Regions from separate parts of the Ruegeria sp. AM5 genome, predicted to be linked through region 3. Evidence: riboswitches for the same ligand, from Rfam matches in the RefSeq annotation. Region 3 holds a riboswitch; each other region holds the start of a gene.
What was found. Region 3 has a riboswitch for cobalamin ahead of ACR0AH_RS06795 (DUF1636 family protein). Riboswitches for the same ligand answer to the same signal wherever they lie in the genome.
Positions count from the first base shown of each region.

Region 1: linked by a shared signal. The riboswitch ahead of ACR0AH_RS19795 (hypothetical protein) and the one ahead of ACR0AH_RS06795 (DUF1636 family protein) in region 3 are both predicted to bind cobalamin.
Region 2: linked by a shared signal. The riboswitch ahead of ACR0AH_RS08590 (energy-coupling factor ABC transporter permease) and the one ahead of ACR0AH_RS06795 (DUF1636 family protein) in region 3 are both predicted to bind cobalamin.
Region 4: linked by a shared signal. The riboswitch ahead of ACR0AH_RS09835 (DUF1636 family protein) and the one ahead of ACR0AH_RS06795 (DUF1636 family protein) in region 3 are both predicted to bind cobalamin.

Region 1 is NZ_JBQFXC010000016.1:1,193-9,092, reverse strand. It holds gene ACR0AH_RS19825 (SRPBCC family protein) at 1-400, opposite strand, end outside; gene nudC (NAD(+) diphosphatase) at 440-1,423, opposite strand; gene ACR0AH_RS19815 (bifunctional 2',3'-cyclic-nucleotide 2'-phosphodiesterase/3'-nucleotidase) at 1,620-3,482, shown strand; RNA gene ffs (signal recognition particle sRNA small type) at 3,521-3,619, shown strand; gene rsgA (ribosome small subunit-dependent GTPase A) at 3,779-4,807, shown strand; gene ACR0AH_RS19800 (serine aminopeptidase domain-containing protein) at 4,844-5,701, opposite strand; cobalamin riboswitch at 5,824-6,043, shown strand; gene ACR0AH_RS19795 (hypothetical protein) at 6,135-6,542, shown strand; gene ACR0AH_RS19790 (phosphatase domain-containing protein) at 6,547-7,047, opposite strand; gene ACR0AH_RS19785 (DNA polymerase III subunit gamma/tau) at 7,220-7,900, shown strand, end outside.
Region 2 is NZ_JBQFXC010000002.1:604,600-612,499, reverse strand. It holds gene ACR0AH_RS08610 (LysR substrate-binding domain-containing protein) at 1-74, shown strand, start outside; gene ACR0AH_RS08605 (GcvT family protein) at 91-2,535, opposite strand; gene ACR0AH_RS08600 (aminotransferase class V-fold PLP-dependent enzyme) at 2,557-3,807, opposite strand; gene ACR0AH_RS08595 (transglutaminase-like cysteine peptidase) at 4,066-4,305, shown strand; gene ACR0AH_RS08590 (energy-coupling factor ABC transporter permease) at 4,411-5,094, opposite strand; cobalamin riboswitch at 5,171-5,383, opposite strand; gene ACR0AH_RS08585 (L,D-transpeptidase) at 5,599-6,261, shown strand; gene ACR0AH_RS08580 (hypothetical protein) at 6,303-6,602, opposite strand; gene ACR0AH_RS08575 (heavy metal translocating P-type ATPase) at 6,762-7,900, shown strand, end outside.
Region 3 is NZ_JBQFXC010000002.1:179,462-187,361, forward strand. It holds gene ACR0AH_RS06780 (ATP-binding protein) at 1-1,177, shown strand, start outside; gene ACR0AH_RS06785 (peroxidase family protein) at 1,174-2,835, opposite strand; gene ACR0AH_RS06790 (catalase family protein) at 2,854-3,921, opposite strand; cobalamin riboswitch at 4,180-4,387, shown strand; gene ACR0AH_RS06795 (DUF1636 family protein) at 4,490-4,846, shown strand; gene ACR0AH_RS06800 (ABC transporter ATP-binding protein) at 4,843-5,628, shown strand; gene ACR0AH_RS06805 (ABC transporter substrate-binding protein) at 5,647-6,594, shown strand; gene ACR0AH_RS06810 (FecCD family ABC transporter permease) at 6,596-7,609, shown strand; gene ACR0AH_RS06815 (LysR substrate-binding domain-containing protein) at 7,664-7,900, opposite strand, start outside.
Region 4 is NZ_JBQFXC010000003.1:39,006-46,905, reverse strand. It holds gene cobN (cobaltochelatase subunit CobN) at 1-927, opposite strand, end outside; gene cobW (cobalamin biosynthesis protein CobW) at 933-1,988, opposite strand; gene ACR0AH_RS09835 (DUF1636 family protein) at 1,985-2,365, opposite strand; cobalamin riboswitch at 2,451-2,657, opposite strand; gene ACR0AH_RS09830 (NAD(P)-dependent oxidoreductase) at 2,760-3,749, shown strand; gene ACR0AH_RS09825 (glycosyltransferase family 2 protein) at 3,864-4,871, shown strand; gene ACR0AH_RS09820 (class I SAM-dependent methyltransferase) at 4,864-5,475, shown strand; gene ACR0AH_RS09815 (ABC transporter substrate-binding protein) at 5,600-6,598, opposite strand; gene ACR0AH_RS09810 (sensor histidine kinase) at 6,577-7,900, opposite strand, start outside.

The DNA of each region.
Region 1 (7,900 bases), on a different contig from region 3:
GCCTGAATCGGGATTGCCCTAACTTCAGGGATTGAAGCAATAGGCGGGCGGGCAGCGTTTTCGCACCCAGCGATGTTTCAACGCGCAGCCGTGTCCGACGTTGGGAAAGCGCTAAAAGCTCGATCACCGTGTCGCCGTTCATTCCCTTGCTGCTGGACTGGAACCGCATCAAGGACGGGCGATCGCATTCTGTCATCTCGATAATGATATGACGTGGCTTGCCACGTATTTTGAATTCGGTCTCCCAGGTTATTCCGGCCTGCGGCACAACCGACCCCGTGACCCGACGCACATCGACCCCGCGCCGCAAGGCTTTGCGTTCGAAGCGTTCAAAATCCGAGACCATGGTGAAGACCGTCTCGATTGGGACATCGATATCTTCCTGCGCTGAAAACTGCATGTTTGCTTTTCTCTGCCCTAGATTGGGTTCAGTTTCTCGTCAGTCCAGCGTGTCTGCAAGCCAGTGTTGCAACAAAAAGTGCGCAATCGCACCTTTTCGGGCAGGCAACAGCTTAGGGTGATCCCCAGCGAAGGCCTGCATCATCTCTGTCCGGGTGACCCAGATCGCATCCTCGATCTCGACCGGATCGATCTGGATATCGCGCGATAACGCCTCGCCTGCGCATCCAAACATCAGGGATGCGGGAAAGGGCCAGGGTTGGCTTGCGAGATAGCGCACCGCACCCACGGGCACGCCCGCCTCTTCCATCACTTCGCGCCGCACAGCGGCTTCCAGCGTTTCACCGGGCTCAACAAAACCAGCCAAAAGCGAATACATGCCTTCAGGCCAGCCCGGAGAGCGCCCCATCAGCACCGAATTGCCATGGGTAATCAACATGATGACCACAGGATCGGTGCGCGGGAAATGCTGGCCGCCGCAGGCCGGGCAACTGCGCTGCCATCCACCCTGAGACATCTCGCTGCGGGCACCACATCGGGCACAGAATTGATGCGTTTCGTGCCAGCCGATCACCGCCTTGGCGGTTGCCGCAATCTCTGCGTCTCGTGGGTTGAGGCGTGTCATGATGCGGCGCAGCTCGGCAAAGACACACCCCTCGGGCAGATCAGGGTGCTGCTGTTCGCTGCGGTCGACAAAATCTCCGACACCGGATAAATCCAGCCCTTCAGCCGCCCAGCCCGAGATGTCCATGGCAAAAAGCGGCGATCCATCCTCGGATTTTCCAAGGAAAATCGGTTGCTCGATCACACCGCCCGGGCCCTGTTCGAGAATCTTGTGCGCCATCGGAAGCCGGGCGAGCCGGTCCAGTGCCTCACCCTCAACCAACAGTTTGCCACGCCACAGCAACACACATGTTGCCAAAGGGTCACGATAAACCTGTGCCAGTTTGTCCGCGTCGCCGCGCAGCAAACCCGCCCGATCCAGTGCCGAGCCGCCAAATGTCACCTGTTCTGCGCGTTTCATGCCTGCCGTTCCTGACTGCCGCGCAAAGGGCTGCCACGTCTTACCTGATCGTGCAACGGGTATCGACCAAACATTTTTCGACCCTGCCGCGGAATGACCGCAGCATCGCCCCGGAAATTGCATTAAATCGGCCTCATGGTGGAAACGTTGGCACACTGACAGCTACAAGTTGAAGATATTGAAATCAAAGTATTTAATGCGACAACGAAGAGATGCAGATGATGGCGCACGGATTCGAATCCTTGCTACATCCGATCTACACATGCACCTGACGTCATATGATTACTATTCGGATCGCCCCGAACCTGCGATTGGTTTGACCCGTACCGCCAGCCTGATTCACGAGGCGCGCAGACAGGCTGAACGCGACGAAGCCCTTGTGCTGTTGTTTGACAATGGTGATAGCCTGCAGGGAACGCCATTTGGCAACTGGGCAGCTGAAAACGTGCCAGACGCCCATCCCCTGCCACGCGCGTTCAACACGTTAAACTATGACGCGATCGGATTGGGTAATCACGATTTCGGATTTGGGTTGGAACTCGTCAATCGCATCGCTCGCCAAACCGCCTGCCCAATGATTTGCAGCAATATGCAAACCACTCAGACCGAACAAGGGTGGGATGCACACACGATTCTGCATCGAGTTGTCAGACTAAATGGACAGGGCACCGCAATCCGCATCGGGGTTCTTTCTGTTTTGCCCACTCAAACCGCACAGTGGGAAGCACATCTGCTAACGGACCGGGTCGTGGTAACAGACATTCTGGCCGCTGCGTGGCGCGCTGCTGAAGATCTCAGCGTGCAAGGTTGCGATCTGATTGTCGCCCTTGCGCATACCGGACTGGGATCGGCAATGGCCGAGCCGGATATGGAAAACGCGATCATCCCGCTGGCCGAGATGCCGCTGATTGATGCCGTCGTCGCAGGCCACACCCATCTGACACTGCCCGGAAAGGCGCATGATGGTTATCCATTCGTCGACAGTACGCGGGGGCTTGTGCATGGAACGCCGGTTGTCATGCAGGGTTGGGCCGGGTCTCATCTTGGGATCATTGATCTGACACTGCAAAAAGATACCACCGGCGATTGGCGCATTACAGGCAGCCATGTCGAAGCGCGGGCAATCGCTCAATCGGGCACAGAAATACCCGAATGCCCAAGGATCACAGAGCTGTTTGCGACCGGCCACGCTGCGACGCGCAAAAGGGTGACCAGGCCAGTGGGCACAATCCCACACACGCTACACAGCTACTTCTCATATTGCATACCGGATCGCGGTCTGGCCTTGGTTGCGGCGGCTCAGGCCGCTGCCCTACGCCCGCATTTGGTCGATACCGACTGGGCAGATTTGCCGATCATATCGTCAGCCGCCCCGGCAAAGTTCGGCGGGCGCGCAGGAAGCAAGTACTACACTGATATCCCCTCAGGCGAGATTTCAGTTCGACATATCGCTGATCTCAGTGTCTTTCCTAATGAATTGCGCGCGATGCTGGCCTCAGGTTCTCAGATTCGGGACTGGCTTGAGATGTCAGCCGGGCTGTTCCATCAACTTGGATCAGACGCCCCGATCGATCTTGCCGATCCTCAGCGCACGGGCTTCAATTTCGATGTCCTGCATGGCGTCACCTACCAGATCGATCTTTCGCAACCGGCGCGGTTCGATACGCTCGGTCGAGTGATTGATCCGGCATTTTCCCGCATACGCAACCTGGAATTCGATGGGCAGCCGATTGCGCCTGACCAGAGTTTCCTTGTCGCCACCAATAACTACCGCGCCAATGGCGGTGGTCATTTTCCAATTGCGCGACAAGCCCGTATGATTGACCTGCCTCAGATCAGCATACAGGATATTCTATGCAAATACGTCGCGGGCACATTGCCCGCCGACCCACTCGCGCATGCACCGCGCCCCTTTTCTTTTGTACCAAACCAAAGGCAGGGCGCGATCCTGACAACGGGGCCACGCGCGCTACACCATGTTGCAGAGCTTGCTGAGTATCATCCACGCATTCTGCCCGACTATGCGGATGGTTTCATGCGCATTCATCTGACCTTCTGACGGGTTGCCATTTTCAGGGGATGCACCTATATCGGCTTTGAGAGGTTGGCGCGGGCGAGCGCCTCGCCAACCTGGTCAGGTCCGGAAGGAAGCAGCCACAACGAGCCCCGCTTGGGTCGATGTCCAACCTCTCACTTAGAACCTATCAGCCGCAGGAGGGCGTTTATGATTGTAGCAAAAACCCTTCGGGCAGACCGGTTCTGATCCTTTCCGATCAACTGATTGCCTGAACACGTCGCCGGCGGATGCGCGATTGCCATTCGACGGGATTGCTGTTTCTGATCACAGGCAGACCAATGTTACTTTCCTTTTCGGACCTCGGATGGTCCTCTCATTTCGCGGCTCAGCATACGGCTGATCCGTCACTTCTTCCGTATCGCATCTCGGCCGTACACCGGGATCGACTGATCGGGCTGAGCCCTGAAGGTGAATCGCCTTTGTTATCTCTGGATCAATCAACCGGCGCATATGCCGTTGGGGATTGGGTTCTGGCGGATGAAAACAAACGCATACGCCGAGTGCTGGACCGGCGCAGCCTGCTGCAGCGCCGGGCCGCAGGTACAGGGGCAGCGGCGCAGCTGATTGCTGCAAATGTTGATGTGCTGTTCATCGTCAGTTCCTGCAACGCCGATTTCAATATGCCACGATTGGAGCGGTATCTTGCGCTGGCGCATCAGGCAGGCTGCTATCCGGTGGTCGTTCTGACCAAATCGGACATGTGCGATGATCCGAGCCTTTATGTAGATCAAGCCCAATCGCTCGCCCCGTTTCTGACGGTACTTGCGGTCAACGCGCTGGATCACGGCGATCTCGAACAAGTTCTGTCGTGGTGTCCGAAAGGACAAACCAGCGCCTTGCTTGGATCATCCGGCGTTGGGAAAACGACGCTCGCCAACGGGATGACGGGGCAGGATCAGGCCACCGCAGGTATTCGCGAAGACGATGCGCGCGGCAGGCACACAACAACTGCACGCGCCTTGCATCGCATGCGCAATGGCGGCTGGCTGATCGATACGCCCGGCATGCGCGCGTTGCGTCTGCTGGATGCGCAGGAGGGGTTGGATGAGGTATTTTCGGACATCTCAGACCTCAGCCTGGATTGCCGCTTCTCGGATTGTCAGCACGAGTCTGAGCCCGGATGTGCGGTGCAGGCGGCAATCGACGCTGGTACGCTTGATCCCGCGCGGCTGGACCGCTGGCGCAAGCTGCGGCGCGAAGACCAACACAATTCCGCTTCGGTGGCGCAGGCCCGCGCCCGTGACAAGGCTTTCGGCAAGATGGTGCGCAGCGTGATGCACGAGAAAAAATCCCGTAAAGGGCTATAACGAAGCTGGGCACCGACCTACCGGTGCCCAGCGCTATCAGGCGATCAGCCTAGGCCAGACTGCCGCATTCCGTCTTGCGAATGCACCGATATGGCCGATCTTGGACACTCCGAATTCGCTTGGTGCAAGCAGATGGCGCCCGGCTTTGGGTCCATAGAGATCGGCAAGACGCCAGACAGCATCCGGCGGCACCATTTCATCATCTGCGAAGGTAAACAGATCGACACGTTTGCCCAAGTCTTTCCAGCGGGCGGCGGGCAGTGTCGTGCCGATCTCTGGCACATAGCTTTTGGGGGCGGTGCACCATTTGCGCCATTGCCAATAGACTTGGGCAGGCAGGTCCGATCCAAACCCGACCAACCGCCCGGGCAGGTAGCCAAGCGCCTTGACCACCAGCGGCGCGTGACCATACCAGAACAACGCCGCCAAAGCGCGATAAGGCCAAGGGTGATCCGCCAGCGTTACCAGACCCGAACAGACACAGATCATCCTGTCGATCTGATCGATATCGGGTTGGATCGGGCCAAACATTCCGCCCAAGGAATGACCGATGCTCCATAGCTTGGCCTGCGGAAACCGTCGGCGCATCTCGGCCCGGGCGGATGGAATGTCGATCAACGCCCAATCGGCCATGGTGACATTTGACCGCTTTTGCGAACCCACCAAAGAGTGACCAAAATCCCGGTAATCGTAAGTCAGGCAGGCCATGCCCTGTTCTTCGGCGAGCCATCGGGCGAAGTACTGATAGTAATCCCTCGGCACCCCAGTCGCACCGTTTATGACGACCACCTTTTCGGGGTCGGCAACCGGACGGTAAAGCCGCGCCGACAACATTGCCGGGTCGGACGGGATCTGAAAATCCTCGGTCACAACCGCCTGCTGTGTGTCCAACATGGTGCCCTCCAATACCGACTGAACTGATCAGTTCACCCGAAGCGCCTCAAGTCAAGGTTGACGTGGCTGGACCGTACGTCACTTGCCTGACGCAATCTTCTTGACTCGGGCACGGCGCAGCCGATAGCCATGTCGCGATGGTTCTCGCGCCCAATCGGGCCGGGATGAAAAGGGAACACGGTGCGGTTCTGCCCGGATAAATCCGGAAAGAACCTAGTCCGAGACTGCCCCCGCAACTGTAAGCGGAGAGCAATGCCGAGATACCACTGGCCTTGAAGGCTGGGAAGGTCGGCAAAGCGATGACCCGCAAGTCAGGAGACCTGCCATCAGATGTAGAACCGAAACTCGGGCGGGGAGTCCGGGACGGGTTTGATCGTGCTCCGCAACGACCAACCTGTGCCACGCCCTCGCCTTGCGCGCGGAGGGCGCATTGATGATCTGGAAGACCAAAACACACGAATTCGCGGCGACCGTGTGCCAACGTACTGGCGCACCCTGCCCCGCATTGGCACAGATGGCGCGGGCTCTGACGCAGACCATGTCCGCCACAAAACCGGTCACGAAAACTGAGTTTGAGATTGAAGGCACCATAGATCTGTCGCACTGCCCGGAAGGATGCACCGCCCGCTTTCGCGCCCAATGCGACCAGATACGTGTATTCTGCGGAACCGATCCTGAAATCGATACCGGCCGGCTGGATGACTACGCAGACATGATGTTCGGAACCGAGTACCGCAGCCTACCCGCAGACCTGCTTAGGAATCCTCCTTGCGCCATGCTTGAGGCTTCGCTTCTGGTGCAGCACAACGGTGGCGAAATCTCGCCACATGTTGGTGTCTAAGCCGTCAAACGGCTTGAACACGGGCCGGTTCAACGGCCCAAAGCATCTGGGCATTTGTCTCGACTGCGCAAGGACGCACCGTACGCAATCGCTTCAATGCCGCCTCAGGCCGTTCACCGCATTCAACCATCAGACGCAGAACCACCATCCCGGATCGGCCACAGCCACCACGGCAATGCACTAGCACACGGCCACCACCTGACAACGCCTGACGTGCGGTCGCGCCAACGCGGGGCCAGCGGTCCAAAATCTCTTTGGGTGGCGTGCCAAAATCTTCGATCGGCAAATGCACCCATCTGCTGGCACGCCCCTGAATATCAGCGCCAAAATTCCGCGCACCATCCTGAATCATCTCGACCTCAGTGGTCATCGAGATCACAAGTCCCGGCTTCCAGTCTGCGATAAGATCAAGGTCTTCTGCATACGTTCCTCCACGCCCAGGCATCGAGGACAAGGCCAAGGTGCCTCCGCCAACCTGCAACGCATAAACCACCAGTTGCGACATAATCTCCCCCCAAACAAACTTTACCCAAAAACATACTGGTCCAGTAAATAGAATAGAGTGGATTTTAGCCGCATACCCACGCATTCCAAAATGAAAATCGTCCCGGCTGGCTGTGGACGCGGGCGGCGGGGGCCTCTACGCTGCGGCGTAACGCGAATCCGACAGAGCAGACATGACCGAGACGCCCAGCCCCGCCTACCAGGTTCTTGCCCGCAAATACCGCCCCGAAACCTTTGCCGATCTGGTCGGTCAGGACGCCATGGTGCGCACTCTGAAAAACGCCTTCGAGGCGGACCGGATCGCGCAGGCCTTCATCATGACCGGTATCCGCGGTACCGGCAAGACGACGACCGCTCGGATCATAGCCAAGGGTATGAACTGCATCGGTCCCGATGGCAGCGGCGGCCCTACAACCGAACCCTGCGGTCAATGTGAACATTGCGTGGCTATCATGGAGGGCCGCCATGTCGACGTGATGGAGATGGACGCCGCCAGCCGCACCGGTGTCAATGACATCCGCGAGATCATCGACAGCGTACGCTATCGCGCTGCATCCGCGCGCTACAAGATCTATATCATCGACGAGGTTCACATGCTGTCGACCAGCGCTTTTAACGCGCTGCTCAAGACGCTGGAAGAACCCCCCGAACACGTGAAGTTCATCTTTGCCACCACCGAGATTCGCAAGGTCCCGGTGACCGTCCTGTCCCGTTGCCAGCGCTTTGATCTGCGCCGGATCGAGCCGGAGGATATGATCGGACTGCTGCGCAAGATTGCAGGTGCCGAAGGGGCACAGATTGCCGAGGATGCGTTATCGTTGATCACCCGGGCCGCCGAGGGATCGGCGCGGGAT
Region 2 (7,900 bases), 430 kb from region 3:
AAAAACCCGTTTCACCGTCGGTCAGGCTGTTTCAGGACTGGCTGCTAAACGCCGCCGCCAGCATGAACCGCTGACCTGCAACGGGGCTGCTCAGGCAGCCCCTTCCAGTGCCGGTTTAACATCACGCAAGCGGTTTCCATCCGGGTCAAAGGGAGGCTCGGACAGGATTTTCGCTTTATGGGGCTTGCCAAGGATGAACACTTCGACCGTATCACCAGATTGCGCGACCTCAGGACTTATATAGCCAAGCGCTAGCGATTTGCCGACCGAATAGCCGTATGCACCGGATGTCACGCGGCCAACCGGGGTACCATCCGGGGTAAAAATCGGCTCACCGCCGGTAGCGTCGGCACCCTCGGAGACTTCGACCTCGAAGATTGACAGCACTTCGCGCGCGGCGTTGTCCTTGACCGACAGATACGCATCCTTGTGCAGGAAATCCTTGTCCAGCTTGATCAGGCCCGCCAGCCCGACCTCTTGCGGCCAGTATTCCTGCGAATACTCACGGCCCCATGAGCCATAACCTTTTTCGATCCGCAACGACCCCAGCGCGCGGCCGCCAACGGGGCCGCCATCCAGCAGCTTGGCCGCATCCAGAAGCGCAGCGTACAGGCGGGTCTGATCTTCTTCGGCGCAGTGCAACTCCCACCCTAGATCGCCGGTAAAGCTGACGCGGATGGCCAGACAGGTGACACCTGCAACCTCGATTGTGGCCGAGCGCATAAAGCGGAACGCCTCGTTCGACAGGTCTGCATTGGTCAGCCGCTGCAGCAGGTCACGCGCTTTCGGACCGGCGACGTTGAACCCGGCTATGCGGTCGGTGGCGACTTCGAGGGTTGTGTCCTTTGGCAGGTCGATCATGTTGAAAAAGCGTTGATGATAGCGCTCGGCCATGCCCGATCCGATCATCATGTATTCGTCATCGGCCACCTTGGTTATGGTGAAATCGCCAGCCACGCCGCCACGCACAGAGATCAGCGGCGTCAGGCAAGACCGCCCGATCACGGTTGGTACGCGGTTGGCGACCAAGCGATCCAGCCAATCTTGCGCACCGGGTCCTTTGATGATGTAGTTCGCAAAATTCGATATGTCGATGACGCCCACATTCTCCCGCAGCATCTGTACCTCACGTCCCACCGGCTCCCACCAGTTCTGGCGTGTGAAGCCATTGGTTTCCTGTACACCGGACTGATCGGCGAACCATAGGGGATGCTCCCAGCCGCAGTTCAGACCAAAGACACAGCCCATGTTTTTCTGCATTTTATAGGCAGGGCGGACTCGGGCGGGGCGACCTGCACTACGCTCCTCGTTCGGGAAGTGGATGGCAAAACGGTGGGTATACTGGTCCTCAACCCGTGCCTTGGTGAATTTTTTGTCGGCCCAGTCGCCGAAGCGGGCCAGATCCCATGCAAACATGTCGTATTGCGGCTCGCCCTCGATCATCCACTGCGCCGCCAGCAGGCCCAAACCACCCGATTGCGAGAAACCCGGGATCAGTCCGCCGCAGAGGAAATAGTTCTTCAGTTCGGGCACCGGACCCCACAAGGCGCTGGAGTCCGGAGACCAGATCATCGGCCCGTTGATCACCCGTTTGACCCCTGCGGTGGCGGCAACTGGCACACGTTCGGTAGCGCGGATCACGTTTTCCATGATCCGATCCAAATCGTCGGGGAACAGGTCATGGGCAAAGTCCAGCGGCGTACCGTCCTCGGCCCAGAACTTCATGTCCTTCTCATAGGCCCCGATGAGCAATCCGTTGCCTTCCTGACGGAAATAGTACTCGCCATCCCGGTCTGCAATTGACGGAAGGCGACGGCCCAGATTGGCAACTTCTTCGATGGATTCAGTCACGAAATACTGGTGCTCGGTCGGTTGCAACGGCAGAGTCAGCCCCGCCAGCGCCGCAACTTCGCGGCCCCAAAGACCAGCGGCATTCACCACCCATTGCGTGTGAATATCGCCCTTTGCGGTACGCACGATCCAAGACCCGTCGGGTTGCTGATCCGTACCTAGCACCGGACAGAACCGTTCTATGGTTGCTCCCATGGCGCGGGCACCGGCAGCATAGGCGTGGGGCACGCCCGAGGGATCCACATTGCCGCCATCGGGTTCATACATGATGCAGCGGATATCGTCGAACTGCGCCAGCGGGTGCAGTTCCTTGGCCTTCTCGCGACTGACCTCGTGGAAATTCAAACCATAGAATTTAGCCTTGGCTTCCTGCAGGCGCAGCTGATGTTCGCGTTCTTCGGTTTGCGCCAAATAGAGCGAGCCGGGCTGGAACACGCCGCAGCTTTGACCGGTTTCCTGTTCCAGCTCTTTATACAGATTCATCGTATAGTGCTGGATGCGGGTGATATTGTTGTTGTCATGCAGCCCATGAATGTTGGCCGCCGCGTGCCATGTCGAGCCGCTGGTCAGTTCGTCCCGCTCTAGCAGGACCACATCGGTCCAACCCAACTTGGCGAGATGATACAGAATTGAACAGCCGGCTAGGCCGCCGCCGATTACAACCGCTTGCGCATGCGTTTTCATGAGCTTCCCCTCTCAAATGCCTCAGGCGGCGATGGTTTTCATTGCACCCAGAAACTGGGCCACTTCGGCGACGCTGTTGTAGTGGCACATCGAAACACGCACGCAGCTGTCCATGCCAAGCGGTGTGAGGATGTTGCCCGAATAGTGATCGGCCTTGCGCAAATGCGTACGGATGCCTTGTTCGTTCAGTTGCTTGACCACATCGACCGACGGCACGCCCTCGACCTGCAGTGACACCAGTCCCTCGCGTGCTGGGTTATCGACACCGCCCAGAATGGTCACCTTCTCCATCTCGGCCAGCCCGGGCAGGTTGCCGGTTCCGCGGATCATCGCATCAGTCAACGCTTTTTCCTGCTCATGGATCGCCTCTCCGGCAGCGACGAATTTTGCGCGCCGGTCGGTGGCGTCGCTGACCTGTGCGCCCAGCCATTCGAAATAGCTGATTACGTCAGACATTGTAGCGTAAGAGCCGGTATCACGCGTCCCCATTTCCCAATTGTCGGCGGGGCCGTCGATCAAGCTGTTATGTGGCAGCTTGGTCAGCCGGTCAGAAATCCAGGCCACCCCGTAACCATGGCGCGAGAACACCTTGTAAGGCGAGATCACATAGCCATCGACATCATAGGCGGTCAGGTCGATCCGGCCATGCGCGGCGTGCTGGATACCGTCGATTATGATGAAGCAATTGGGCGCAACGGCGCGGATCTCGGCAGCCACAGCCGCAACATCCACGCCCATACCGGTCACCGGCGAGGTGTGCACGATAGTCGCAACCTTTGTGTCCGGCGTTACCTGCGCCGCATAAGCATCTGCGGTGACGGTGCCTGTGGCGTCGTCATGGACCACCAGAACATGATCTTGCCCGGCCACCCCGGCCCAACGCGCGCAAGCGCTTCGGGTCGCGGGATGTTCCAGCGTTGTGCCAAGCACCCGACCGGTGCCTGTGCCCAGACAGGCGTTCATTATCAAACGAAACAGCAGCTCGGTCCCGCTTTCGCCGACAAAGAACTGGCCACCGGGGGCGTTCATGAACACGGCCATATCTTCTTTGGCCTTGTTGATTACCCGCACCAGTTCGTGACTTCCCGGGTTGTCGCGGCCCTGATTGTCAGGGATCGCAGCATAAGCCTGCGAGGTGCCCACAACCGAATTCAGCGTCAGCGCCCCACCCGCGTTTTCAAAGAAAATACGCGGTCCCTGCTGCGGGCAGTGGTCAACCTGCGCAAATCGGGCACGGATTTGTTCAAGCAATTCTGGAGTGATCTTGGTCATCGGGAACCATTCCTGCGAAAATGTCATTCTGGCAAGATATATGCGCCCTTTTTGCAAAACTACTCACAAAAAAACTTGGGGCATTGTGGGTGGAAATTGAGACCATCGAGCCAAGAGAACTCAGCCACAAGAGCAATATGGTTCGCGAATTTCAATTTCGTCGGCCCGATCACACCCTCACGCATGCCTTCGCTTGGTTGAGAAACCGCTGGTCAGGCCGACGGTTTGTAACCTGAGCGTTGTTCTAGAGACATCGCCTTGCAAAAGAAATTTGAGCTAATGCAGAACGGCTTGGACCCTGCGAAGCTACTGATTGCTACCGTCTTGGACACCAATCGCAGTGGCCATGCTGTTCTAGTTTGTCGCTCGAGTGATGGCGATTTGATTCTGGACAGTGTCACCAACAGGATCAAATCGTGGAAGGAAACGAGGTATCTTTTCCTACGAATACAGGACCCAAATCACCCTGATCGTTGGGTGCGGGTTTCTAGCTGCTAAAAACAATGTGGCGCGCCCTAGAGACGCGCCACAATAAAATTTTGGTCCTGCGACTACTGGTTGTTTCGCGGCAACCCAAGTTTAGGACACCGCTTCAAACTTTGGTCAAGCTTTCGCAGCGTTGTACAAACGCGGAGTCACCAGACCTGTACTGTTCAAACCGCGCATTGCCTTGGCTGCCGCAAGCACTGCCAGATCAGCAATCGGCTCAATGACAATTACCAGCATATAAGCGCCGCCAAAGGACAGAACCGACGCCATGGTTTCTGCGCCGAAACCCTGGCCGTAGAAGGCCCAGAACCCAACCCATGCGACTACTCCTCCCTGATACGTCGCACTTAGGGCAAGAGCTTGGCCATATTTGAGGTCAACATATGCTGTGCCGGGTGCGATGATGCGGCTGGCCAGTGCCTGTAGCGCAAATAGCGGCACCAGCAGAGTGGTCAGGTTGATGAAGTACTGCGGAAGATCGAACGGGGCAAAAAACACACCCTGAATCAGGAGACCAGCTGCCAATCCAAAAGCCGCGGGTGCAGCACCGAGAAGCAGAAACAGCGTCGACCCCAGGATGAAGTGGACTTCAGAGACACCAACCGGGAAATGCGGCAGGACTTCGAAGAAAAGGAAAACCCCAACGGTGGCGAGCACCGAGCGCATAACAAAAGATGCAGGTCCATTCGCACGCAATGTGGAAAACGTTTCTTTCGCTGCGTAAGTAGCCGCACCTGCGGCGGTAACATAGGAAAGCGCGATTTTGGCACCATTCACGATGCCCGGTTCGATATGCATGTTCTTTCTCCCTACCGCCTCACCCGGCGGCTTGTCAGGTTGAATCGACCGTAAGGCCGACAGGTTCAGTCTGGGCATAGCCCGGCGCTTTACGGCAGGTCTCCTGACTCGCGGGTGCTCGCTCCGCCAACCTTCCCGGTTCCATTACGAACCAGTGGTGTCTTGGCATCGCTCTCCGCTCACAGTTGCGGGGGCAGTTACGGAATTGGCGCCATTGAAAACACCGAACCGTATTCCCTTTTAATCCTTTTGGCTTCCGCCATCAGGAACCGAAAACAAATCACCGCTACAATGGCGGCTTCGCCTGTGTCAATTGTCTTTGCGACCTATTCCAATGTAAACTCGACCGAAGCAGGATTCACGCAACCGGTCACGTGATCAACTGGGTAAACCAAGCGTTACCTGAAACCTCTTGAAGCTCTAGCTGCTAGAGGCTTTAAGATTCGGATTAATTCGCGATAGTGCGATCCAAATACGTTAAACTTGTGAACCAGGACGAGACCTATGCTTACAAGGCGCCATTTCATTCAATCCACCACAGCGCTGTTCTCGGCGTCTGCGGCCAGTCCATTGATCGCCAAAACCTGGCCAACCGCATCGCAGAAGACCTATTGGGACAGTCAGGTCACGCCAATTGGTTACGATCCAATGACCTCAAATCCGTGGGGTGTTCATGACCGTTTTTTACCAAGACGCGTCGCGGCAAATGATGGTTTGGTTCCAGGTGACATCCATGTGGATGCCGTCGCGCGCTATCTCTATCATATCGAAGAAGGCGGGACCGCAATGCGCTATGGCGTAGCGATCGCGCGCGGGAACCTTTACGAGCCCGGCACCTATGTTATCCGCCGAAAGGTCGAATGGCCACACTGGACACCAACCGCTTCAATGATCGAGCGCAACCCCGAATACGCGGAATTCCGGAATGGCATGGAGCCCGGGCCGAATAATGCTCTCGGCTCTCGTGCCCTTTATCTATACGTTGGAGACCGAGACACATATCTCAGAATTCACGGCACGCCTGAGCCAAGAAGCATCGGCGGTCGCGCAAGTTCTGGATGTGTGCGAATGATCATGGCTCATATCAATGACCTCTACCCAAACGTGAAAACCGGCTCGACCGCTTTCCTATACTCTGCCGAAGATAGCGTCACAGCCCGCTCATGAATATTGGGCAGCGTACATGGACGTCGCTGCCCTCATTTCGATCAGGCGTCGCGCGCAATGCAGATCGGAGCGCCATTCGTCGCGCGCAATGGTACCAATGTCGTCTCGACGGGTCCGCTGTGCTCATACCAAAAGCAATTGTCTTCGGGCAGGAGGCGCGCCGTGGTCAAATCCTGCGCCGGCCCTGCCAGCGCTACGACCGAATCTGGCACGTTGCCTGGTTCAAGTGCTTTGCTTTTGGCCCCGGTGAACTGGGCTGAGCAACCAGCCGTAATCGAGACTAACGTGATGGTAATTGCGATCCGTTTCTGCATTGATCTGTTCCAAATTTTTAGCGTCATCTGCAATTAGATTGCATCCACACGGCCGGCCCGCAAGACGAAATGAACTAACAATATCGCAGGCAAAGAACCCGGATGAAAAAATATAAAAAGGTATTGAAGCTCTAGTTACTGTAGGAACTATTTACAAAGGACCATAGAGATTCTTGAGGTCCAATCATGTCATCCGATACCCATAGCCACGACCATGGCCACAAAAACAAACATGGTCACCACGCATGCGGTAGTGGCGGGTGTGGCGACATCGCCCCCGTCGGTCCAATTCCTGAAGGTGGTAGAAGCTTTCAGGTCTCTGGCCTTGATTGCGCCGAAGAGGTGGCGATCCTGAACCGTGTCGTCGGCCCGAAAGCAGGTGGTGAAGAGCATCTCGCATTTGATGTGATCAACGGTCGGATGACGCTTCTTGAAAGTGCTTCCAAGTTATCTGACGAAGATGTCATGCTGCTGGTTGCGAGTACTGGTATGACCGCCAAACCATGGGATGACGGAAATGCCGCCCAGGACCAGGCGGCGCATATTGCACGTCAGCGGCGGTTCACCACTCTTAGCGGAGGGTTTTGGGCAGCAGGTTTTGGCTGGCACATTTTCGAAACCGGCATGGGCGGTGCGCTCGGGCTGTTCTCGGGACATGGTGAGGTTCCGATGCCTTTAGCCGAGGCAGCTTTGTTCGCAGTCGCGATTTTGTTTGGCGTCTGGCTGGTGGCCCCTAAGGCCTGGTCTTCGGCGCGTCGACTTTCGCCGGATATGAACCTTCTGATGGTTGTTGCCGTCACTGGTGCCATCGCTCTGGGTGAGTTTTTTGAAGCGGCAACTGTAGCATTTTTCTTCTCGCTCTCTCTTTATCTGGAAAGCTGGAGTGTCGGACGTGCTCGGAACGCGGTATCCGCGCTGCTGGATCTGGCCCCCCCGACGGTTCGGCTGGTTCGTGCTGACGGTTCTGAGGCAACGGTCCCGGCGGCGGATGTCTTTGTCGGTGACAGCTTCATCGTTCGCGGAGGGGATCGCATTCCACTTGACGGGGAAGTCATCGAAGGGGCCGGTGCCGTTGACCAGGCTCCAATCACAGGTGAAAGCGCGCTGATTCCCAAAGAGCTGGGTGATGAGGTCTATGCCGGCACAATCAATGGTGAAGGCACCCTCAAAATACGTGCGACGAAAACAGCGTCAGACACCGTGCTTGCCAAGATCATCCGGATGGTCAGTGATGCTCATGCGCGCCGCGCGCCGGTTGAGCAGTGGGTTACAAAATTTGCGCGGATCTATACGCCCATCGTTATGGTCGTCGCAGTGGCCATCGC
Region 3 (7,900 bases):
GCTGAACCTGAGGCGCCACGCAAATCGCGAAGGGGCTCAGCATGCCCGAAACGGATTGCGGCTGTTGGACGAGTTGCCCGCAGACCAACGCGATAAAGCTGAATTGAACTTGCAATTCCTTCTGGCCGCTGCCGAACGCGTGCATGTCGGTTATGGTGCCGAGCCCGCAATCGATGCCTTTGGGCGCAGTTTTGAACTGGCTGAAAAGCTGGGCGACAGACGTACTCTTGTGCGCGCGGGCAGGGGTCTGTTTACCGCTGCAATGGTCAAAGGTGATTACCAGAACGCCGAGCAATGGGGGCAAGCGATCATCGATGCGTATGACGATCACCACACCCGAATGGTCGGAAACTACATCTGTGGGGCCGCGCTATCCCCGCGCGGTCGGTTTCAGGATGCGGCAGCAGCTCTGGAACAAGCGGCGTCTCATGCAGATGCGCATCGCGCCGAAGCTGGAAACAGCCCCGATATTGCAGCCGTGATACAAATCGAGAGTATGAGCGCGCTGGTTGACAGCTTTCAGGGCAAAACTGAGGCGGCACTCGCCAAAGCCAAGCGGGCAGTTGACGCCGCGATGGCGTCGGGCCAGCCCTTGATCATCGCAAATGCAATGCATTGGTTGACCGAAATCCACATGCAGATGGACCACCCGGATTATGCGCGTATGGCCAAGGCGCTGAGCGCGGCTGTTCAGGACAAGGGCGGCCCTTATTACCAAGCTGTTGCGACGGCCCATCTTGCCGGGGCTGCCATCAGAACCGGCGAGGCCACAGAGGGCGTGGCCATGCTGCAGGCCGCTTGGGGAAGGATGCACGCAACGGGTGCCGAGGCGGCTGGCGTGCTCGTCAACGCCGAGCTCGCACGGGGCTATCTTGCTCTGGGTGAGATTCAGAAAGGGTTGGATGCGGTGGAGGCTGGTCTGACATGTGCAGAAAACACTGACGAGCGGAACTATGAGGCTGAAATCCACCGGATAAAGGCGGCTCTTCTACTGGAACAAGGTAGTCCGTTCGATGCGGCTGAGGCGGCTTTGCGTGAAGCTATAGCCGTGGCAAATGATCAGGGCGCGGCGCTGTATGAATTGCGCGCGCTGAGTGATCTTGCCTGCATCCGGCCAGCCGATACGGAAGTTGCCGCGCGGATTGCTGAGCTGGAAGAGCGCGCGGTCGCGTCTTAGGTCCCGCCGGGACGTCGACCTAAAGTGCAGTCTTCGGGTTGCAGGTCCAAGCCAACAAAACGCGCCACCTGCGAGAATGACGAAGTTTTCTTCAACAACTGAAAACCTTTCTCTGAAAAAGTCTCAGCCGAGTACAAGTTTTTGGACACCATCGGGTTGTTCATAAGCTGCGTGATTGCGTCATACGCCACCATCGATGTCATCAGATCGCCCATGATCACATCGCCCTTGTGCTGTTCCGCAAAGAGACCAGGGAACAACTCGACCCTATTGACGTCGCAATAAAGCCGGCTCAGGTCGGCAATCAATTCGTCCGCAAACGGCTGATCACCAACCATCTCAGTAAAGCTTGAATGCGGTTTGCGGCAGAAATGATGACGATAAGTGTTCAGCGACGGAAGACGCGCCTTACGCGTCAGGGCAATTGTAGCTTCGACAGGGGCAGGAGCACCGGGCGCAGGCCTTTGGAACAGGAAATCGGGCGTGTTGCGCAGCGACATGCGGGCTGCAGGTTGGCGCGACAATGATCGGATCATTTCCGCCAAGCCCGTTTGTTCGACCAGTCGCGGATTGAACCTGAAGCCTTCTGGGCCAACCTGTGCGCCGTCGATTATGAACCGTTCGGGGATCATCGAATGCCAGCGGTAGAGCAAATTGAACTCAATCGCGATCTGGTTGGAGTGATGCCAGGGTTGCCAGCGATTTACGCCAATGGGCAGTTTGAATGGCATATTGGCGATGTGGGCGATGTAATCCTCAAGCACAAGCTTGATCAGCAATGCGATCAAGGTGCAGCGTGTAGTCTGGAACACACGCTCTTTATCCCAGCCTGATATGCCGCGCTTTTCGCGCCACAACAGCTCAGCAAAGGTGTTATGGGCGCGCAACATCAGCGTATTGATCGCGATATAGCCTATGGTACCATTGCCATTATCGAGCCCGGTTGCATGAAAATCGAGCAGTAGCTGGTCAATCGCGTGATCGCTGAGACCCGGATGCGCCCGTTTCACCGCATTCCACAGCTTGCATGGTTCGTGCAGAGGCTTTCCGCAATTCTCGCCAGTGGCAAGACTGCCATCAAAGGGGGGCGCAAGCTTAACACCACCGGATTGGTTTTTTTGAAACAGCTTCGGAGCCCACATCTCGCCCTGTGTATCCAGACGAAAGGCCAGCCGGTGGGTTAGTTCATTGGTTTCGGGATCGCGTTCGCGCAGCATGTCGGTCTGAAAATCGTTCAGCCCGTAGATTTGGCACAGATCGACCTCGTGGTTCGAATCCGTCTGATCAACCGGTCCCTTCGCCCCAAAGGTGCGCAGGAAACTGTCAGTAAACCATTGTGCGGCCGAGATAAACAAAAGTGTCGATCCTTGCGGGCACATCAAGGTAAGCGGGCTGCCATCCATTTGTGTCCGTCGGCGAAAGAGATCAGCAACTTCGCTTTCCGACGGCAGGACGGGTGAGAGGTCTTCTGGCGTTGTATGCCGACCGATCCAGCGATGGGAAAACACGCCGGGCCATGTCGTGTAGTCTGCGCCCATCGTATAGGGCCGCGGTCGGTGGATCTTCGCGGCGTTTGCAAGCCTGATCGCGGCTAAATAGCTCGTAACGGGTGGGGAGATCTTGAATCCGAGTTTGATCAGATCATCAACGTCCAGCATCAATACATCTCCGTTTGGTCATCGATTCGGGAACCGGGCGCGGGCCAGGCTCAGATAGGTTCTGAGCCGGATCGCATTAATCGGTCCTAAAGGTTCGTGATCTGCCGTGACACGCCAAGGCGAGAAGCTCATCGCGTCGCCATTCTGCGGATCAAATTCTGCACCTTTGGGAATCGTGATATCCGCCACGGGCGTGACGGTATGATGGTACGGATCAAGAGGTGCATTTGGTTGCGGATCGCATGCCCACCGGATGCGATTGTCTAGCACATCGAATTCGTCGGCCGGGCGCGGGGGCTCAATCACACACAGCTCGAAGTGATTATCTCCATCGGCCACGTCTTGCCGCAAACACTGCCCGATCCCATCTGGGTCGTCTACCGGATGTGCCGGAATTTTTAGTTTAGCGCTGCGGGCCAGGTATCTGATCGTTAGATCGGGGCCCAGCCGATACGGTGTTGTCGACCAGAAATGGACCTCAAAAGGTGAGTGCATATAGTTCGAGGCGAAATCACTCGCGACGCGAAACTGACGCTTGCCTTCACGAGTGAGGAAGGCTCGAAATCCTGCGCGCAGCCCTTTGATGATCAACCTAAGGCTCCAATTTCGTCGCCCTTTGATCGCGTGCTGGACCGCTTGTAATGTGGCGACAAGCCTGCCCAATCGCTCATATTCATCGGGGACATAGCTGGGAAACACATCCTGATCGACCAATACAAAATCGAACTCGTCGCTGAGTTGTGTGGTCCCCAGATGCGCAAGTGCTTCGGCGTCGATCAGCTTGGGGCCTGGCACGTCAAAAAGCTTGATCGCCATCCCGTGGGCATCCGATTTCCGGTCATCCAGATGCGCGCCGTTGGAAAAGCGAAGTGCGGCTGAATAGGCTGCGGGCTGTTCAAACAGGCCGTGACGGAACTGTTCTGGTAGATCGTTTCTGACGGTGAATGTTGCAGCCACACACCCGTGACTGCGCCCATGCTGAGCCCTTAAGCGATGGCTTTTCCACCGTGCAACGGCCTCGAGATTGTGGTCAATGACATCATCAACAATATCCGGCGGCAATGCGTTTTGCGAAACATGCGTCAAAGAACCGTCTCCTTGGATAAACCCAGGCAATGATCAATCAGGGGTAAGGCGCTGACAAAGCTAAACCTCTAAATTTGTTCAGCTTACCTCAGATTGTCTAATTTCCAAACACACCAACTATGGACACCCGTGGCCAGACAAATTCGGCGCGCAGCCCAACCCATTCGGTTGGTGCTACGGACACGTGGTTGCCCGCGCTCGATCCTCGACCAGAGTTCGGCGCCTTCGACTTTATCATTGACGTGTCCGGTGTTCTCGGGCACTCAATCGATTGATGGTTCCCGGTGGTGTTGCCGCGGGATGAAAAGGGAATACGGTGAGGTTTGCCAAAAGGTGCCAATTCCGTAACTGCCCCCGCAACTGTAAGCGGTGAGCAAGGCCAAACAGCCACTGGTCCACAGGGTCGGGAAGGTTGGCCGAGCGTGGACCCGCAAGTCAGGAGACCTGCCATCAGATGTTTAACCAACCCGGGGCGGGGCGTCCTGGAAGGAGGCTTTGATGGCGCGTCAATCGCGTGTTTACATTGTCGGCAGCTTCCGCATGCGCTTGGAAACAAGTGGAGTGGACCATGCCAGATACGCCTGATCATTTCATTCTAGTCTGCGAAAGCTGCACTGAAGGGCTGCCCCTTGATGAAATTTGCGATGCGTTGACTGGGAAATTACATCGCAGTTTTGCGATCCGCGCGTCGTCTTGCATGGCAGGCTGCGATAGTCCCAGAACGGTTGGGTTCCAGGCCGTAGGAAAGGCGCAATACCTTTTTGGTGGCATTCAGACCGCGGATGAGGTGCAGGCGCTGGCTGAGTTTGCAGCGCAGTATCGTGAAAGCCCGGATGGCTGGACAAATGCCACTGATCGCCCGCAGGCGTTGTTCAATAAAACCCTCTCGCGCATGCCGCGGATCGAACAGGGGGCATCGCAATGACGTTGCCACCCTTTCTGATTGCCGAAAACCTTGAGTATTATGCCCTTACCGGAGATGTCCTGTTGCAGGGCGTCTCGTTCGAGTTGTACGAGGGTTCCATTCTAGCCATCGCCGGCCCGAACGGGGCGGGGAAAACGACGCTTCTCAATCTGTTGTGCGGCGCTGAGCCGCTGGCACTTGGCGATGTTCGGATCAAAGGACGCAGTCTGAAACAGCTCTCCGCCAAAGAGCGTGCGCGCATGATTGCAGTGGTAGGTCAGCAGGAACTGCCCGATGGACGCTTGGCGTTGCGCGATTATGTTGCGCTGGGGCAAATACCCATCCGTGCGGACCGCTCTGCCGAAGGCCACGCGCAAGAGCTGGACCGGATTTTAGACCTGACCGGTCTCGCCAATCTCGCGGACAAGCGCATGGCCCAACTGTCCGGAGGCGAACGTCAGCGTGCCCATATCGCACGTGCTTTGGCGCAGAACCCTTCGTTGCTGTTTCTGGACGAACCGACCAACCATCTGGATCCTGATGCAAAAGGGCGGATGCTGTCTTTGGTCGCCGAGCTTGGGATCACCGTGGTCATGATCGTACACGATCTGGTCATGATCCCCGAATTCGCCACACACGTGGCGCTGATGAAATCGACCCGCATGATCGAGTTTGGATCGGTGGACAAGGTGCTGACACCCGAAAGAGTCCGCGAAACTTTTGGCGTTGATTTCCTCTGCTTTCTCCACGAAGGCCGCGTGATCCCGGCGCTTGATATTCGAAGAACCACAATCTCAACTTAGTCGAAGGAACACACTGAGATGAAATACATCTGGCCCGTGGCGTTGGCCACCGCCATGGCAAGCGGTGCTGCTGCGCAAGAAGTCACCGTAGACAACTGCGGCGAACAGCTGGTTTTTGATACCGCGCCCGAGCGCCTGGTTGTGCATGACATGAACATGACCGATATGGCTTTTGCATTGGGTCTGCAGGACAAGATCGTCGGCCTGACCGGCATCACCGGCTGGTACAAGACCAGCCCTGATTTTGATGCCCTGCGCGGCGACATCCCCGAGCTTGCGCCGAAATATCCGACCGTCGAAAACTTGGTGGCGGTTGAACCCGACCTGTTCTTTGCCGGTTGGTACTATGGCATGAAGCCGGGTGGTGATGTGACCCCAGATACATTGGAACCGTTCGGAATCAAGACCTTGGTTCTAACGGAAAGCTGTGTCCATCTGGACAAGGATCGCCCCGAAGCCAGCATGGATCTTCTGTTTGGCGATGTGTTGCGCTTGGGCAAGGTGATGCAAGTCGAAGACAAGGCCGAGGCTCTGGTCTCGGGCTGGAAAGAGCAGCTGGCAGCGATCGAAGCCAAGACTGCTGAACTGCCCAAGCCCCGCGTCTTTCTTCTGGATGGTCCTGCAGATGCTCCGTTTACCGCCGGTAAATTCGCGATTCCCGACGCGATGATCACAGCCGCCGGTGGTGAAAACGTCACTCATGATATGGACACGAGCTGGGGCCGCACTTCGTGGGAGGCCGTTGCCGCATCGAACCCGGAATTCCTGGTTTTGTTGGATTATCAGACCGGCAATGGTGCCGAGGACACCTTCAAGTTCCTGCAGGAACATCCCGTCATGTCGCAGACTGATGCCGTCAAGAACGAACGCTGGATCGGATTGCGCTACGAAGAGCTAACGCCGGGACCGGCAAATATCGAAGCGATCTCGAAGATGGCGCGCGCGATGCATCCGGGTCAGAGCTAATATGGGCCGACTGGGCCTGACGTTGTTGCTGGGGGCGGTCGTTCTGACCGCCCTTTTGCTGATTTCCACGATCTACGGCACAACCTCGATTCCTTTGTCCGACACCTTCACCGCGATATTGCGCGGTACCGGGTTGCAGGACGGAGAGATGTCACCGCTGCATAGGATCGTATTCGACCTGCGATTGCCCCGCGCGTTGTTTGCAGCCGTGATCGGTGCCGGGCTGGGCATCGTTGGCGTGGTGCTGCAAACGACCACACGTAATGACCTTGCCGATCCATTTCTGTTCGGCCTGTCCTCGGGCGCGGCAGCGGGGGCGGTGTTTGTAATTACCGTGACCGGAGATATTCTGGGTTTCTGGACTCTGCCGCTGGCTGCCTTTTGCGGCGGTCTTGTGGCGTCGGGCATCGTGCTGGCGCTGGTTCATGGGCTTCGCACCAGCGCACCGGAGAAGCTGATCCTTGCGGGTCTGGCTGTGTCGTTTTTGTTTTCGGCCATCACCAACTATCTGATTTTCGCCGGCGATAGCCGCGCCGCCCATTCTGTCATCTTCTGGATGCTGGGGGGGCTGGGCCTGGCCCGTTGGGAGACGTTCCCGCTGGTGTGCATCGGTCTGCTGCTGATCCTGAGCTATTCGCTTTATCGCAGCCGCTGGTTGGATGCGCTGCTGACCGGGGATTTGACTGCCGCTACTCTGGGTGTGCCGGTTCGGGGTCTGCGGTTCAGCATGTTTTTCACCGCAGCGTTGGCAACGGCCGTGTTTGTTTCCGTAGCCGGGGTGATTGGTTTTGTCGGTCTGATGGTGCCGCATATTGCACGCGGGATCGCAGGTCCGCTGCACAAAAACATTCTACCTACCGCCGCTATGGTTGGTGCTGCCTTGTTGACCGGCTCTGACATTCTCAGCAGGCTTCTGCTGGCTCCGCAGGAATTGCCGGTGGGGATCGTCACAACTTCAATCGGATCGGTGTTTGTATTCTTGCTTTTATTCAGGACTGCGAGAAATCAACGGTAAGGCCCTCGATCTTCGCTCACAAGATATTTCGTCCTGATCAGGTCTGAGCCGAGTTTATACCTTTCCGTCAGCCGCTTGGCCGAGCCACTTGAACACAAGCTTGGCGCGGTCGGATGAGGTGTTGTGTAGTTTCACGTAGAAATCCAGTTGCGATGAGATGGTTTGCGGCAACAGTCTGACCAGTTTTCCGGATGCGGTCAGCTCCGAGGTCAGTCCCTCCCATCCCAGCACCGCGCCCATATCGTCCTGCGCGGCCTGAAGCGCGATAGTGTAATTGTTGACCCGATGCGC
Region 4 (7,900 bases), on a different contig from region 3:
TGGTGAAAGGCCACGTTCCGCTTCGGCCCACGCTTTGCGGCGTGAGGTGGCCAGCGCGACCTGAAAGACCGGCACCTCTGCCACATCGAGAGGTGAGGTGCCTGATGCGCCCTTGCCAGAGAATGAGGTGGCGTTGACGATCGCCGAAGGCTTCAGCGCCACAATAGTCTCGCGCAGCCAATCGGCAGCATTTGGTGCTTTGAGCGACGGGGCAAACAGGCCGACTGCCTCAAAACCCCGCGCGCGCAAGCTGCGGATCAGCGCTGCGATTGGGGCTGTGTCCGCCGAGGTCAGATAAGCACGATAGAGGGTTACGATGATACGTTTCGCATCACCGGGCAGAGCGTTTTCTGCAGGGATCACACCGCGATCCGGGCACCAGGCGCCGCATTCAGGGATGGTCTTCGCGCCCATGACCGGACCTGCATACAACCCCGCAGCCAGTGCCATCTGCGCCAGAGCGGCCTGCGCCGCGACCTCACCGCCGGTGTCGCACAGATGCGCCAGCCGCCGCAGGGTCGAGACAGGCAGGGTAGAGTAATCATCCAGCCGCGTATCCTCGCGACCGTCTGCGGGCAGCACGGCCAGTGCAATCCCTTTGGCCTGCGCCAGCGCCAGAACCTGCTGCAAGCCGTACGCCCAATAGGGCACTCCACCGATCAGACGGATCAGGATGCCCTTTGCGCCCTCCAGTGTCTGCTCGACATATGTGTCGACTGAGAGGGGATGCTTCAGCGCCGTCAGATTGGCCAGCCGCATCGTTGGCATGCGTCCTTCAGGCCCACCTCCACGATGCCATCCCGCCGCGAAAGCGCCAAGGTCACTGTCGGAAAAGGACAGCACCACCAGGTCCGCCGGGCTCTGACCCAGATCGGTCGGGGTCTCGGTTTCTTCGAGCCCATGGCTTTCGCGGAAGACGACGTGCATAGGTCTTACTCGGCAGCCTCGGTTACACCCACGAGGATATCCCGGATCTCGGCCTCTTTGATATCGTCATGCTCGGCAATGACCACAAGGCGCGAGCGACGGTCTTCGCGGGGCTCCCATGGGCGGTCATATTGGTGACGCACGCGCGCACCGACGGCCTGAACCAGTAGGCGCATGGGCTTGCCCTGAACGGCGGCATAGCCTTTGACGCGCAGGATATTCAACTCGTTGGCCAATCGTTCAATCTTGGCGACCAGATCAATCGGATCGGTTTGCTCGGGCAGTTCAACGATGATGCTTTCGAAATCGTCATGCTCGTGATCGTGATGGCCGTCGTGATGGCTGGGACGCGCGTCCATGTCATCCTCGGCCGCGGCTTCTAGACCCAGCACGACGCGGACGTCCACGGCACCCTCAGCCACTTCGACTACGGGCAGAGGGCGGGGCGCTTCGGCGGCGATGATCTCTTTCGCTTTCGCAACGCCTTCCGGGCCAGCCAGATCAGGCTTGGTCAGCAGAATGATGTCGGCGCAGGAAATCTGATCCTCGAACACCTCGGACAAGGGAGTTTCATGATCAATCGAGTCATCTGCCATGCGTTGCGCATCCACCGCCTCGACATTCGGAGCGAACCGACCAGCGGCCACGGCCTCGGCGTCGGCCAGAGCAATCACGCCATCGACGGTTATTTTCGAGCGGATATCGGGCCAGTCGAACGCCTTCAACAACGGTTTAGGCAGGGCAAGACCGGAGGTTTCGATCAGGATGTGATCGGGGCGCGGCTCTAGTGCCATCAGGGCTTCAATGGTCGGGATGAAATCATCGGCCACGGTGCAGCAGATGCAACCATTGGCCAGTTCCATGATGTTTTCCGCGGGGCAATCAGGAATGGCGCAGGACTTCAGGATATCGCCATCGACGCCGACATCGCCGAATTCGTTGACGACCACCGCCAGACGCTTGCCCTGCGGGTTCTGCATCAGATGGCGCACCAGTGTGGTTTTGCCCGAGCCCAAAAAGCCGGTGATCACAGTGACGGGGAGTTTTTCGAGATTGCTCATTTCAGGGCTCCAATCGGGGGAATGCGGGCCGCACAGTTTTTGCGGAAATGTTCGGGACGTTCGCGCCATTTGACCAAACCGTCCTCGGTGGCGAGGTATTTGGCTGCGCCTTCGACGATGGTTTCGACATGGTCGATCTCGTTCAGATGCTCATACACGAAAGTCCAGCGATCCGGTCCTCCGCGTAGCACGATCGAGCAGCCTTCATCGCAATTCGACAGGCATTCCACAGCTTTCAAGGTAATGCCTTCGGGCAGGCCCGCCTGTTCAAGCGCCTTGTGCAGCAACGTGCCGGGGCGCTGGGCGTCATCCTCGACAGGCAGCCCGCGACGGCAGGTAGTGCAAACCAACAGTTCGACCGGTGCGGTCTCGGTCATGTCTCTCATCCCCCCAAATCCTCTTCGTGGGGGACGGGGTTTCATGCGGGCCGATCACAGCCCCACACCGGAACACCCCGTCCGGTTTCATCTTCGGGCGTTGGCAGGTCTCCCGGCTTGCGGATGTCAGAGGAGGCCTCTGTCGGATGTCCCGCCTTCCCGGCCATACTGCCAGTGGCTTTGGGCACCCTCTCCGGTCACGGTCGCGGGGGCGGCTGCGTTTGACGGCAAAAACCGCTGACGCATTCCCTTTTCATCTGCTCTCGCAGACACCAACGAAAGGGACATGCGGCAGGGCAGGGTTGCTTGTCAAGCGAGTCGCGCCGATCCGTGAAAAAGCGGATAAAAAGCGACCTGTCGGGGTCGCTGGGCGGCATGATACTTCTGCAACGACATGCTGGCATGGCAGCAAGATGCGAACAGGAGGATACCGCGCATGAAAGTAGGGTTTATCGGGCTGGGGAATGTAGGGGGCAAGCTATCTGGATCGCTGCTACGAAACGGTATCGATCTGACGGTTCATGACCTGAACCCGGATCTGGTGACCGAATTCGTCGCCAAGGGTGCCAAAGCCGCCAAAAGTCCGGCGCAGCTGATGCGTGATTGCGATGCGGTGATAACCTGTTTGCCTTCTCCTGCGGCCTCGGATGCGGTGATGCAGGAAATGTTGCCAGAGGTCGGCCCTGGCAAAATCTGGATGGAAATGTCGACCACCGATGAAGCCGAAGTCAAACGCCTTGGCGCAATGGTCATTGAACGAGGCGGGGCTGCAGTGGATTGCCCGGTTTCCGGCGGATGTCACCGGGCAGCGACGGGTAATATCTCGATCTTCGCAGGCTGTGATCGTGAGACTTTTGAACGTATCCTGCCATTCCTGACCACCATGGGGCGGCGCATTTTGCACACGGGCGATCTGGGCTCGGCCTCTGTTCTGAAGGTGTTGACCAATTATCTGGCTACCGCCAACCTGATCACCTGCGCCGAGGCATTGGTGACAGCCAAGGCCGCCGGCATGGACCTTGGAACCACCTATGAGGCGATTAAGATATCGTCAGGCACATCCTTCGTGCACGAGACCGAAAGTCAGGTCATCCTGAACGGCTCGCGCGATATTTCCTTCACCATGGACCTGGTGAAAAAAGATATCGGTCTGTTTCAGGAGGTCGCCGACCGTGCCGGAGTTCCTCTTGAGATAAACCCATTGATGATCAAGATTTTCGAAGATGGCATCGCGCGATATGGTGAGCGTGAATTGTCCCCGAACATCATCAGGCGGCTAGAGGACGCGACCGGACTGGAGATCCAGGCGCCAGGGTTCCCAACCGAGATGCTGGACGACGAGCCAGAAGAACCGGGTTATGAGGTGATCCCACAGAATCGGTAGATAGATTAATCGGCAAGCATTGCGGCTGTCTGGCGACCTGGTTGGACAAAATTCTGGTGCTATTCTAAATAGGTCGACAGGAGTCCGACACCGGCACAGGCAAGAGAACAACTTATGACGAATGAGACCTTTCTCATCGTAACAACGATGAAAAACGAAGGGCCTTTCATGATCGATTGGGTGGCCTACAACCACGCAATCGGTTTTGATGACATTCTGATTTATACCAATGATTGCGCTGATGGTACCGATGCCATGGGTGACCGGTTGCAAGTGCTTGGCTGGGCTCACCACCAACGAAACAGACTGGGTCCGCGCGCTGCGCCTCAGGTTCGTGCATTTTCGCTTGCGCGGAATCACCCAAGCTATCTGTCTTCGGATTGGATTCTCAGTTTGGATGTGGACGAGTATATCAATATCCGTTTGCCCAATAGTGATATAAGAAGCCTCGTTGAGGCCAGCGGCGTGGCGGACGCGATCTCGATCTGCTGGCGCATGTTCGGAAACGCGGGTCAGAACGATTTCGTTGATCGACCCGTACCTGAGACTTTCTTTCTGGCCGCCACCGAAGACGGCTATCCGCATCATCGGACCAAAGGGTTCAAAACGCTGTTCCGCAACAACGGAAAATTCAGCCGTTTTCGCGCCCATCGTCCCAGGATCAATCCAGAAGATGCACCGAACCCTGACGCGCCATACGAAGGCGTGTTGTGGCGGGATTCGGGCGGGAACCTCTACCCAGCAGACCAAGTGAAATGGAAAGCATGGCGTGGTTTCAGCCATGAATTCGCGCGCATTCATCATTATGCTGTGCGCAGCACTGATAGCTTTTTAGTCAAGCGCGACCGTGGGCGCACCAATCATGTGGGGCAGGATCAAGGGTTCAAATACTGGCTCATGATGAACCACAATGATGTTGAGGATCGCTCAATTCTGGAACACATGCCGGCTATGCACGACATCAAAGCTGAGATGATGGCAGATCCGCAATTGGCTGATCTTCATCATAAAGCATGTGAGTGGCACAGGTCGAAAGCCGAAGAATTGAGAGCCAGACCGGATTGGGTTGATCTGGTTGAAGCGTTGCAAAATTCCTCAACCGGAGAAGACGTCTATGGGTGAAGCTGTATCTGCTGAGGATCGCCGCAAGAAGCAAGCTGAGCAGCGCGAGCGGAAGGATTCCCTGCGGCGCGAAATGCTCAAGACCATGCCGCATGGACGGCTGAGCGTTGAAATTGGCGTTTGGAAGGGCGAATTTTCGCGGATTCTGCTGGAAGAGCTAAAGCCCTCGAAATTGTGCCTCATCGATCCCTGGCAAGTACAGCAAGACCCAGATGGCGGTGCTTCGCTTGCCGGAGCGCGCACGCAGAAGGATATGGATCGAATATACGAGGCAGTAACGGGTAAATACAGCACCGAGATCGCCAAGGGGCAAATTTCGATCATTCGCGACTATTCGCGACCGGCGCTAAGCCTGTTTGAAGATCAGAGCATCGGGTTTGCCTATTTGGACGGCGACCATTCCTACGAGGGCGTAAAAACGGATCTGGATGCTTTGCTGCCCAAGATGATCGAAGGCGGCGTAATCATGCTTGACGATTATCACAGGCGCGGTTGGTGGAAAGATGACCTGATGCGTGCGTTCCACGAATTCCTCGGGGCAAATTCTGCGGGGCTGCGGCTCAAGGCCATCATGGGGGCGCAGGTGGCCGTCGAGAAACTTTGAGCCGAGATCATTTTTCTGACTATAGATTCGTGCGACGTAACCCAGGCTGGCTAGTGTCTTCCAGCGTCAACAGTGTTTAGCAACAAGTTCAGCGATGACGGATAGGGTTGTTGTCTAAGTCCGATCATCTTTGAATAGCGGCACTTTCCCAGGCAGACAGGAACTTTCTGCGCTTCAGCGTATCGAGGAACGTCAACAACGCAGGGTCCAGCGCTATCGCTGCGCTTTCGGTCGTGGAGTCCTGCGTGTCCAGAAGTGGCAGTGCTGCCATTGATTCCGGATTCAGCGTGGTCAGGTGCCGGACAAAGGTTTCCGCTTCCTCCGGCAAGCGGCTTTTGCCAGTTACCATGGCGGTTCGCATCATCGTCGTCTGAAAATCGGAAGGCAGAATGATCTGAAGGGCATCCTTTCCTTCTGTTCGTACCGCCGCATAACTGCCAAGCACGTTGTAGGCCACCGCGATTGTACCATCCGCCAGGTCGTTAATCATGTCGCCCGAACAACAATACAGCCGCACATCCAGGCCGCCCAAAACCTCCATCAAGCGCCAATAGGTTTCCGAGGCGCGGGCGTCCTGCGTGGCGAACAAATAGCCCAATCCCGACTGGCGCACGTCATAAGTGCCGACTTTGCCCCGAAAATCATCCGGGCGGGCGCGCAGCGCTTCGATCAGTTCCTGCCGTGTTTGCGGTATTGGTTGTCCTTCGAACGCGGTGCGATTGACAACGATGGTTGCGGGTTCCGAAGTGAAGGCGAACAGACTTTGATGCCATTGCGCCCAAGGGGGGTGCGGAAGATCGTTAAGCGCCAGCGCATATCCGTCATTCGCGAGCTTCAGTTGCAGGTCCATCGCGCTGGAAACGACCACGTCGAACGCTTCTGGCGTGGCTCGGACGCGTCGATCGATATCTGCCGTGCCTGTCACCAGATATTCGACCGATATCGCTGGATTCTGGGCGACGAAATCCTCGATCAGCGGCGCAAACAGGGCGGTATCGGTGCTGGAAATGACCCGCAGTCGGGGGCCGTCGGCACTTTCGTTGAATATTTGTCGGTCTTCCCAATCCTGAGCCCCTGCGCCGCTGGCGAACAGGCACAGGATCAGAGTGACAAGATAACGCATGCGCCGCCCTCCGCTTTGTTTGACAGTACCAGCGTGCCGCCATGGGCGACCGCGACGTCCTGGGCAATGGTTAGCCCGAGGCCCGATCCGATGGTTCCCGCCGCGTTCTGACCACGTTCGAAACGTCTTGTGAGCGTTTCGATTTCATCTGGCGGAAAGCCTGGCCCCTGGTCACTGACCGTGATCCGGGCTGTGGGTGACCCTGCGACATCGATGACTACGGTACTGTCCGCTGGCGCATATTTAAGCGCATTGTCTACCATGTTCCGCACCGCATTTTGGATGAGGATGGGGTCGCCCGAATACATGACCTGCGGATCGCCGCTCAAAGCAAGCGAAAGGTCTTTCATTTCAGCGATGGGCGTCAAGCGCTGGACAAGCTCTCGGATCAGAGTCACCAGATCGATATCCTCGCGCTCCAGATGGTCGGCGCGGAATGTGATCATGGCGTGATCCAGTAGTTGCCCCGCAGCCCGAGAGCTTTCGTCGATGGCGCGCATCATTGATCGTAACGCCTCGCGGTTGTCTTCTCTCTCGACCCGTTGCAGCGTCGCCTCGGCATAAGACCTGACCGTTGCCAGCGGGGTGCGGACCCTATGAGCGGCCTCGGCGATAAAGTCCTCGGATTGGCTGAGAGACTGGTCCAGGCGTCCCATAAGCGAATTCAGCGATGACACCAAAGGCGCCATTTCACGCGGTACTGGTTTTTTGAATGGGCTGAGATCTTGCGGTCCCCGACGGGTGACGGATGTCGTTAATCTGTCGAGCTGACCAATGGTGGCCGAACTCACCCAGAAAGACAATAGAGCCGCAAGTACAAAGAACCCCAATCCCAAAAGGCCGGCATTGCGTGAGATTTGATCCAGCGTCTCCGACAGCGCATCTTGGGTCTGTCCCAAGGCCACTTCGATTTCTGTCTGATTTCCCAGCCCGACCAGTGTGCGGCTGGCACTGACCTGACGAACGTTTTCACCACGCACCTCACCGAAGCGAAAGGTCCATTTTCCATCAGCGGGTCCTTGAGTTGGGGTCAGGTCTTCGTAGCCGGACAGGAACTCGCCATCCTGAAAGATCGCATAAAACACTCGGTCGTCCGACGGCGTGCTCAGCATTGAAAAGGCGGCATAGGGGATATCGACTTCAAGCTCGCCTCCACGCAGCGCCGCGGCATCGAGGATCGAGGTGACTGAGGCACCCAGAATGTTGTCCTGACCTTGCTGGGCAACCTGAACTGCATAGTCGCGGACAGCAAAGAACAGCACGAGGGCCAGAATCGCGGCACCGCCGATTAGCGTTAGCGCA